DNA from 2 places in the Streptomyces sp. NPDC005784 genome. Region 2 is predicted to be linked to the other one. Evidence: riboswitches for the same ligand, from Rfam matches in the RefSeq annotation. Region 2 holds a riboswitch; the other holds the start of a gene.
What was found. A riboswitch is a leader RNA that binds a small molecule or an ion and turns the genes downstream of it on or off. The one in region 2 is predicted to bind S-adenosylmethionine.

Region 1 (5,069 bases), on a different contig from region 2:
GGCGGCGAGGGAGGCGACGGCCGCGGTGGCGGTGACGCCGCGAAGCATTCTGCTGTTCAGGGGGAGGGTGCGCATGGCTGTCCTTGTCGGGTGTGTGCGGTGCGGGTGTGGGGGCGCGGTCCCGGCGGGCCGCGAAATCGGGTGGATGTGCGCGACGGCGCACGGCGGATGGCAAGTTCCGGGGTCCCCGGTGCGAGTTGCATCGCCGAACGTGTGCCGCGGGCGCGGGTCGGTGGCGACCGGTGCCTCGCTGTTCGCCGTCGGCGTGCGGGTCAGAGGACCTTGCTCAGGAAGTCCCTGGTGCGCTCCTGCTGTGGATGGTCCAACACCTGCGTCGGCGGGCCCTGTTCGACGATCCGGCCGCCGTCCATGAAGACGACCCGGTCGGCGATCTCACGGGCGAATCCGATCTCGTGGGTGACGATGACGAGGGTGGTGCCGCTGCTGGCCAGGTCCTTGATGACGGTGAGCACCTCGCCGACCAGTTCGGGGTCGAGCGCCGAGGTCGGTTCGTCGAAGAGGATGACCCCCGGTCGCAGGGCGAGGGCGCGGGCGATGGCCACCCGCTGCTGCTGACCGCCCGACAACTGCCTCGGATAGGCGCTGGACTTGTCGGCCAGCCCCACGCGGGCGAGCAGATCGCGGGCCAGCCGCTGGGCCTCGGGCTTGGACAGTTTCCCGGTCGCCACCGGAGCCGCGGCCACGTTGTCCAGCACGGTCAGATGAGGGAAGAGGTTGAAGTTCTGGAAGACGAACCCGATGCGGCTGCGCTGGCCCAGGATGACGCGCTCGCTCAGTTCCTTCAGGCGCTCGCCGTGCCTGCGGACGCCGATGAGCTCGCCGTTCAGGCTCACATGGCCGATCTCGGGCTTCTCCAGATGGTTGATGACCCGCAGGAGGGTGGACTTGCCGGATCCGGAGGGTCCGAGGATGACCGTGACCTCTCCGGGCCGGACGGTCAACTCCACGCTCTGCAGGACCTGGTGGGCGCCGTACCACTTGTGCACGTCGTGCACCTCGACCGCGGCCGGCTGGATCCCGAGCGCTCCGATGACCTCGGCCGCCGGAGCCGTCCCCGTCGCCTGATCCTCCGGATCCGTCCTGGTCTTCACCGTCGTCCGACGCGTTTCGCCGCTCATATCGCCGTCTCCCTCCGGACCCGGTCGCGCACGTCGCGCAGACCGTTCCGTACCTTCTGCAACGGGGTCGGCGGCAGGGTGCGCAGCGCGCCCCGTGAGTAGTGCCGCTCGACGTAGAACTGGATGACGGACACGACGCTGGTGAGGATCAGATACCAGGCGGTGGCCACGAGGAGCAGCGGCACGATGTCGCCGGGATAGGTACTGCCCATGCTCTGCACGGAGCCGAACAGGTCCAGCAGGGAGACGTAGAAGACCAGTGAGGTGCCCTTGATCAGGCCGATCAACTGGTTGACGTAATTAGGGGTGATGGAGCGCAGCGCCTGCGGGAAGACGATCTTCGCGAACTGGTACCGCTTCGGCAGGCCCAGGGCGGAGGCCGCTTCGTGCTGCCCCTGGTCGACGGAGAGGAGGCCGCCGCGCACCACTTCGGAGGCGTACGCCGCTTCGTTCAGGCTCAGTCCGACGACGGCGACGGCCATGTCGGTGGCCAGGTGGGACTCGTCGAAGGTGAAGAAGGCCGGGCCGAACGGCACGCCGACGCTCAACGTCTGGTACAACGCGCTGAAGTTGTAGAGGAACAGCAGGACCACGATGAGCGGTACCGAGCGGAACAGCCAGGTGTAGACCCAGCTCACCGCGCGCAGCACCGGGCTCGGGGAGAGCCTGGCCAACGCGAGCAGGATCCCGCCCAGCAAGCCCAACACCGCGCTGTAGAAGGCGACTTCAAGCGTGATGACCAGGCCGTCGAGGATGGTCGGGCGAAGGAACCAGTACTGGAAACGGTCCCACTGGTAGAAGGAATTGGTCACCAGACCGTGGGCGATCTGGGCGACCAGTACGAGCACCACGGCCGTGACGATCCAGCGGCCGGGACGCCGGAGCGGAAGAACCCGCTGAGCCGCCAGAGGCTTGGGTACGGCAGGGACGTCGGTACGGGGGATCGCCTCGGCGAGCGGCGCTGATCCGGAGGACACAGCTGCGCCGGGAGATTGACTCATGGAGAGCTCCAGCGGATGCGGACACCCCGGACCACGGCGAGCGGCGGCATGACGCGGAGCCGGAACGGCTCAGCGCGGATCGACGCACGGGTGCATGTGGAACGGGGGCTGGACGGAGAAGGGGCACACCGCGACAGCGGTGGTCGTCAGAGATTCAGAAGAAGAGCCGTCAGCCCTGGCAGAGGGGGCGACACGTGCCCGTACACAGCGCGCTGTTGACGCGCAGCAGGTCCACGGAGCGGTCGGCGCACAGCACATCGCGGCCGAGGCGCCGCCATGCGGCCGTCCCGTCAGCTGCGTGCATCGCCGTCACCATCACTTCTCCGGCCCTGAGGCATCTCGTTGTGGGCCGCACGTTAGGCCCGCCCCGAAAAGAATGTCAATGCGGGTGACCACCAGGTGAGACCGCGCGTGCGGCCTTCTTGACGGCAGCTCAGGGCGCGTCGAGACTGGCCTGGACGGTCACGATTGTCAGCGCCCACGGTGCGGGTTCGCCCCGCTCCTGTGGTCATCGGCCCCGGCCCGCTGACAGGCAACCCTTCCACCGCGACGGGGTGCCCCGGGTGACGACCGGGTTCCGCCGATGCGGCGGAGCAAGCGTGGTCTCGCGTCTCGCGAGCCCTGGAGTCGGGACCGGTGGGAATTGCCCAGGAACGGTTTGACGAGACGCCTGCACATCGATCTGTTGCGTGTCTCCAGCGCCTACTGATTCGTGACCGGTCCGTTCGATCCGGACCGGTGCGACAAGCGCAGTCAATCCGCATTCGGCCGCTGGTGCCCACAAGGCGGCGGTGGCTTCCTCGTTCCCCAAGGGAGAGTCATGCCCGAGACAGCTTCGCGGACTTCAGGTACAGCCAACTCGCGCCCCTGTGACCAGATCCCGTTCCCCTCGGACCTTCGCCTCAAGGTGGCGGCGACACCGCCCGCGCTCCCCCACAGCGTCCACAGCCGTATCGGCGTAGGCCTGGCCGGCGGCTTCTACCCGGCGCCGCACCGCTACGAGCTGTATCTGTCGGAGAGTTGTCCGCTCTCGCTGCGCATCGCGATCACCCTCGACCTGCTCGGCCTGAGGGACTCGCTCGCCACCACCCTCCTGGCACCCCCCGCCGGGACACCCGACGCCTTCGCCTCGCTGCGCCGCGCCTACGAGGCCACCGAGCACCACTACGACGGACCGCTGACGGCGCCCGCGCTGTGCGACCGATGGAGTGGACGCATCGTCAGCAACCACACGCCGGACATCCTCCGCGATCTCGCGGGGCTGCTCTCCGGTCACACCACGGGGCACCCGTCCGCGCTGTGCCCTCCGGCCCTCAGCGCAGACATCGAAGCCCTCCGCGACCTGCTGGAGCGCGACGTCACCCCGTCCGCCCAGCCCTCGGAACTCTCGGCCGCCCTGGAGTTGCTGGACTGCCAACTCGCCGCGCAGCCCTATGTGTTGGGCGAAGACCTCACGGCTGCGGACGTGGACGTGTGGGTCGCGCTCACCCGACTGGGCCGGTCCGACATCCTCGGCTCGCATCCCCGGCTCCGGGACTACGTACGCCGTCTGGGCGACCACTCGGCCTTCCGGGACGGGAGCGCCGTGGTGTCCGTGGCTGCCGACGCCTGACGCTCCGGCGGAATCGAGAGGGGAGGTTCCTGCCTGGCCGAGCGCCCGGCCGGCAGGTGAGCGGGGTCCTCGCACGAATGGCTGAACGGAGAACCGGACGCCGGGCCCGGCGTCCGGGCCGTTCAGTCGCGCGGAACCAGGATGATGCTCACGCCCTTATGGGTCGAGGTCCACTCCCGGCCCCGATCGAGGATCTCCCGCCCCGAGCCCAGGATCTGGTCCTGGATGATCAGCGCGGACTCACGGAGCTCCTCCCACGGCTCCGGCACGTCGAAGGCACGCCGGGACCGCTCGACGGAGCCGACCAGAGCACGACAGGCCGCTTCCACGTCGGCGACGTTCTGGCCGGCCGATCCGACTCCGTCGATCGACCACGTCATCCACAGGCGCCCCATGACGACACTCTGTCCCATCCGCGGAACCAACGCATGGCCACCGCACAGAACACGGAGCAATCACCGAGACGGTCCACCGGTCTGCCCCCGTCCACGTGCGGTCCGCCGACGTTCGGCGCAGGCTATGAGCGTAGGAGCGCGGCACCCACACCACACGTCCGGCGGCCAGAAGGAATGACGATGGCTGAAACAGGCCCGTCGAGACGGCCGTCGGTGGCGCAGCGCCGGGTTCTCGCCCCACTCGCCCTCGCCCAGTTCATCTGCAGCTTCGCCGGCTCCAACATGAACGTGATGATCAACGACATCAGCGAGGACCTCGACACCACCGTGCAGGGCGTGCAGGTCGCGATCACGGTCTTCCTGCTCGTGATGGCCGCGCTGATGATTCCCGGCGGCAAGTTGACGGACCGCTACGGCCGGAAGCGCTGCTTCCTTGCCGGGCTGACGGTGTACGGGATCGGCGCCCTGCTGAGTGCCGTCTCCCCCGGCCTGGGTGTCCTCATCCTCGGCAACTCGATTCTCGAAGGCGTCGGAACAGCACTGCTCATCCCGCCCGTGTACATCCTCACGACGCTCCTCTTCCAGGACATGACCTCCCGCGCCCGAGCCTTCGGGGTCATCATGGCGCTGGGCGGCATCGGCGCGGCGGCCGGCCCGCTCATCGGCGGGCTCATCACCTCGTGGATCAGCTGGCGGGCCGCCTTCGTGTTCCAGGCCCTCGTCATCGCACTGATCATCGTGCTGAGCCGGCACATCAAGGACCCGCTGCCGCCGGATCCGACACGCCCCTTCGACACCGTCGGAGCCGTCCTCTCGGCCACCGGCCTCGTCCTCATCGTCATGGGCATCCTGGCCGCCGACAACAACGTCTGGCTGATGACCGCCCTGCTCGTCCTCGGGGCGCTGACGCTGCTGCTGTTCT
Region 2 (5,069 bases):
GATCAACCCGATCTGGGCGATGGGTCCGTACCGTCCGGACATGGTGTCCACGGGTGCCCAGCCCGACTGGTACATGGGCTTCTCCGAAGGCCTGATCCGTGTCATGCCGGGCTGGGAGATCAACCTCTGGGGTCACACGCTCGTCCTGGGCGTGTTCATCCCGCTGGTGATCTTCCCGCTGGTCCTGGTCGCGATCGCGGTCTACCCGTTCATCGAGTCCTGGGTCACCGGCGACAAGCGCGAGCACCACATCCTGGACCGCCCGCGCAACGTCCCGACCCGGACCGCGTTCGGTGCCGCCTGGATCAGCTGGTACTTCGTGCTGCTCGTCGGCGGCGGCAACGACATCTGGGCCACGCACTTCCACCTGGCGATCAACTCGATCACCTGGTTCGTGCGCATCGCCTTCTTCGTCGTGCCGGTGCTCACCTTCATCGCCACCAAGCGGATCTGCCTCGGCCTCCAGCGCAGGGACCGGGACAAGGTGCTGCACGGCCGCGAGTCGGGCATCATCAAGCGTCTGCCGCACGGTGAGTTCATCGAGGTCCACGAGCCGCTCAGCCAGGACGCGCTGCACACGCTCACCGCGCACGACCAGTACAAGCCGGCCGAGATCGGCCCGACGGTCGACGAGAACGGTGTCGAGCGCAAGGTCTCGGGCGCGAAGAAGCTGCGCGCCAAGATGAGCCAGGGCTTCTACGGGGAGGACAACCAGATCCCCAAGCCCACCGTCGAGGAGTACAAGGAGATCACGAGCGGCCACGGCCACCACTGATCCCCGGCTGTTCGCCACGGCAGGAGCCCCGTCCAGGCAATGGACGGGGCTCTTTGCCGTCTCCCGGGCTGGATAGGGTGGACTCACCCCGTGGTGCGGGGTGATCCACTCCGCGTCACCTACGACCGTGTCACCGACCACCGTGTGACCTACGAACCCAGGAGCGACCATGAGCGCTGTGAACCCCGCTGGAGGCGACACCGCGGCGGGCCGTTCCTGGCCGGCGGTACTGAACGGCCTGCTCGAGGGCCGCGACCAGAGCGCGGACGACACGGCCTGGGCGATGGACCGCATCATGCGCGGAGAGGCGACGGACGCGCAGATCGCCGGGTTCGTGGTGGCCCTGCGGGCCAAGGGCGAGACCGTCCAGGAGATCACCGGACTCGTCCGGGCGATGTACGAGCACGCCAATGTGATCGAGGTGCCCGGACACACCGTCGACATCGTCGGAACGGGCGGCGACGGCGCGAAGACCGTCAACATCTCCACGATGTCCTCGATCGTGGTGGCCGGCACCGGCGCCAAGGTCGTCAAGCACGGCAACCGGGCCGCGTCCTCCGCGTCCGGCTCGTCGGACGTCCTGGAGAAGCTCGGCGTCAATCTCCAGCTCACGGTGAAGCGGGTCGCCGAGGTGGCCGAGGAGGCCGGGATCACCTTCTGCTTCGCCGTGAAGTTCCACCCGGCGCTGCGTCATGTGGCGGCGGCACGCGGCCAGTTGGGCATCCGGACGACCTTCAACGTGCTCGGCCCGCTGACGAACCCGGCACGGGTGAAGGCCCAGGCGGTCGGGGTCGCCGACCCCCGTATGGCGCCGATCGTGGCCGGAGTGTTCGCCGAGCGAGGCAACTCCTCGCTGGTCTTCCGCGGCGACGACGGCCTCGACGAGCTGACCACCACCGCCGGCTCCCACGTCTGGGTGGTCCGCGACGGCCTGGTCACCGAGGAGCGCTTCGACCCGCGCGACGTCGGGCTCGACATCGTCCCGGTGGAGGCCCTGCGCGGCGCCGACGCCTCGTACAACGCGGAGGTCGCCCGGCGCGTGCTGGACGGCGAGAAGGGGCCCGTACGGGACGCGGTCCTGCTGAACTCGGCGGCGGCCCTGGTGGCCCTGTCGCCGACCGGCGCGTCGCTCGCGGACCAGCTCCGCGACGGAATGGAGAAGGCGGCCGAGGCGATCGACTCCGGCGCCGCGAAGCGCACCCTGGACCGCTGGGTGGCCGCCAGCAACGCCTGATCCACCGGTGACACGGAGCAGGGCGCAGTCCAGAATCCGGACTGCGCCTTGCGCGTGGAAGATCCTCTGGCAAGATGCTGTACCAGGTCATGAGTGACAGCCATCAGGCCCCGGCCGGCTGTCCGGCAACCCTCCGTCCGTGGCGGGGTGCCCCGGGTGAAGACCAGGTCGTAGGCAGCGAGGCCTACGGCAAGCGCGGACCCCTCCCGCCCTCCGGGCGGATGCAACCAGGGGTCCTGGTCGTTCGAGGGAGCCTTCTGTGAGCAAGCGAATGCGATAGGGCGTAGAGCCCCGCCCCCGCACACCCTTTTCACCCTTTCCTGCGCTGAGCCCTGCCTCCGGGCGGCCGGCTCGCGCGGTGATCCCGCCTGCCTCTCACAGGAGCTCGCCATGTCTGTCTCCACCGTTGCCGCCGACCAGTCCGTTTGTGCCCCTCTGGCCGTTCTGGGCCGGGATGTCACCGTCCCGCTCGTGACCGGCGGCGAGGTGACCTACGCGGCCCTCGACTACGCCGCCAGCGCGCCCGCCCTGCAGCGGGTGTGGGACGACGTGGCCGCGTACGCGCCGTACTACGGCAGCGTCCACCGGGGCGCCGGCTACCTCTCGCAGCTGTCCACCGACCTCTTCGAGAACGCCCGCAGGACCGTCGAGGAGTTCCTCGACTGCCGCGCCGGCGACCAGGTGGTCTTCACCCGCTCCACGACCGACTCGCTCAACCTGCTCGCCGCCGCGCTCCCGGCCGACTGCCAGGTCTTCGTCTTCGAGACCGAGCACCACGCCTCGCTGCTGCCCTGGCGCGACGCCCGGGTGACCTACCTGAACGCCCCGCGCACCCCGGGCGAGGCCGTCGCCACCCTGGAGCAGGCCCTCGCCGCCCGCGACCCGTACGGACCGGCCCTGGTCTGCGTCACCGGCGCCTCGAACGTCACCGGGGAGCTGTGGCCGGTGCGGGAGCTGGCCGCCGCCGCGCACGCCCACGGCGCCCGTATCGTCCTCGATGCCGCGCAGCTCGCCCCGCACCACCCGGTGTCGGTCCAGGACCTCGACGTCGACTGGGTCGCCTTCTCCGGGCACAAGCTGTACGCGCCCTTCGGCTCCGGTGTCCTCGCGGGCCGCTCCGACTGGCTGCTCGCCGCCGAGCCCTACCTCGCGGGCGGCGGCGCCAGCCGCAAGGTCACCCGGCGTACGGACGGCGGCGTGGACGTGGAGTGGCACGACAGTGCCGCCCGGCACGAGGCCGGCTCGCCGAACGTCATCGGCGCCTACTCGATCGCGTCGGCCTGCAAGGCGCTCACCGAGGAGGGCTTCGACAACCTCGTCGCCCGTGAGCAGCACCTGATCCGCACCGTCCGCGCGGGCCTCGCCGAGGTCCCGGAGGTCCGGGTCCTGTCGCTCTTCGGTGACGACGCCCCGCGGGTCGGCGTCATCTCCTTCGTCGTCGAGGGCTGGAACAGCTCGCACTTCGCGGCCGCGCTCTCCGCCGAGTACGGCATCGGCGTCCGCGACGGCCTCTTCTGCGCCCACCCGCTGGTCCGCACGCTGCTCGGCAGCGACCCGGAGACCCAGGGGGAGTGCGGCGCTCCCGAGGCGGCCCCGGGCGAGAAGTCCCTCAACGCCATCCGCGTCAGCTTCGGGGCCGGTACCCCCGACGAGCACGTCGAGCGGTTCGTCCGCGCGGTGCGCGAGCTCGTCAGGGACGGCGCGCGCTGGCAGTACCGCACCGAGGGCGGCCGCTGCGTCCCGGCGGTCTGACGCACCGAGCGTGCCCGGAGGCGGTGTTGCCGTCGGTCAGGAGTCGAGGCCGATCGCGAACGCCGCCTCCAGGTCGTGCTGGGAGTACGTACGGAACGCCACGTGCGTGTCCGTCGCCTCGACGCCCGGGATCTTGCTGATCTTGCCGGGAATGACGTCCGCGAGGTCGTCGTGGGCCTTGACCCGGACCATCGCGATCAGGTCGTAGGTGCCGGTGACGGAGAAGACCTCGCTGACGCTCTCCAGCGACGCGATCGACTCGGCGATCTCGGGGATCCGGTCCACGCTGGTCTTGATGAGGACGATCGCGGTGATCACGGCTGGTTCTCTCCCTAGGGGGCCGCTGCTGGGGATCTCACCCTACTCGCGGTCCAGCTGACCCGGCTGATCCGCCGGGGGCCCCGGAAGCGGCCCCGGAGCGGGCACGACGGCCGTACGGCGGCGGAACCGGGCCCACGCGTAGACGAAACCCAGGGAGAAGCCCACGAGGTGGGCCAGATAGGCGACCCCGGGGCCCGAGGCGCTGCGGCCCGCCGCCAGCCACTGCAGGGTGAACCAGAACGGCAGCACCACCCAGGCCGGGAACCGCAGCGGCAGGAAGAACAGGAACGGGAAGAGACTGGTCACCCGGGCCTTGGGGAACAGGTACAGGAACGCGCCGAGCACCGCGGAGATCGCCCCGGAGGCCCCGACCAGGGACTGCTGCGAGGTGGCGTTGGCGGCGGCGTAGCCGAGCAGGGCCAGATATCCGCAGCCCAGGTAGAAGAGGGCGAACTCCAGATGGCCCATGCGTTCCTCGGCCATCAGCCCGAAGACGTAGAAGAAGAGCATGTTGCCCAGGAGATGGAGCCAGCTGCCGTGGATGAACAGGGCGGTGGCGGGGGTGAGCGCCTCGCGCGGGGCCCCGCCGAACAGATCGGCCGGGACCACGCCCCAGCGGCGGAAGTACGCCCGCTGGGCGACCAGCAGTTCGTCCCCGGTGCCGTACGCGGGATCGAGGCCCGAGGCGGGACCGATCACGAAGATCAGACAGCACAGGACGATCAGCCCGTACGTCACCGGCGCCGACTGACCCCGCAGCGCCCTGCCGAACGCCGCACTCCAATTGCCGATCATGGTGCAGAGCATGACGTAACCACACCGATGCGCACAGACCGCCTCGCCGCCGCGGACAGCCGAGCGTCGAGTACCCGCCAGGCCGTAGGGTTACGAGCCAGATGCACCGGGAGACCGGTGCCGGACGGACACTAGAAGGAAAGCGACCGCCCTATGACAGTTCCCCTGCCCGACGCCAAGACCCGCTGGCGC

Region 1: another riboswitch for S-adenosylmethionine. It lies ahead of ACFYR3_RS15925 (putative leader peptide); the one in region 2 lies ahead of ACFYR3_RS02210 (aminotransferase class V-fold PLP-dependent enzyme).

What each region holds. Positions count from the first base shown of each region.
Region 1 covers NZ_JBIAIQ010000008.1:73,184-78,252, forward strand. The annotation lists gene ACFYR3_RS15905 (transporter substrate-binding domain-containing protein) at 1-75, opposite strand, end outside; gene ACFYR3_RS15910 (amino acid ABC transporter ATP-binding protein) at 273-1,037, opposite strand; gene ACFYR3_RS15915 (amino acid ABC transporter permease) at 1,136-2,140, opposite strand; gene ACFYR3_RS15920 (hypothetical protein) at 2,310-2,444, opposite strand; SAM riboswitch class IV at 2,601-2,746, shown strand; gene ACFYR3_RS15925 (putative leader peptide) at 2,724-2,849, shown strand; gene ACFYR3_RS15930 (glutathione S-transferase C-terminal domain-containing protein) at 2,961-3,752, shown strand; gene ACFYR3_RS15935 (hypothetical protein) at 3,875-4,147, opposite strand; gene ACFYR3_RS15940 (MFS transporter) at 4,328-5,069, shown strand, end outside.
Region 2 covers NZ_JBIAIQ010000001.1:501,242-506,310, reverse strand. The annotation lists gene ACFYR3_RS02220 (cytochrome bc complex cytochrome b subunit) at 1-775, shown strand, start outside; gene trpD (anthranilate phosphoribosyltransferase) at 945-2,009, shown strand; SAM riboswitch class IV at 2,095-2,211, shown strand; gene ACFYR3_RS02210 (aminotransferase class V-fold PLP-dependent enzyme) at 2,400-3,761, shown strand; gene ACFYR3_RS02205 (Lrp/AsnC ligand binding domain-containing protein) at 3,798-4,079, opposite strand; gene ACFYR3_RS02200 (rhomboid family intramembrane serine protease) at 4,122-4,877, opposite strand; gene ACFYR3_RS02195 (hypothetical protein) at 5,031-5,069, shown strand, end outside.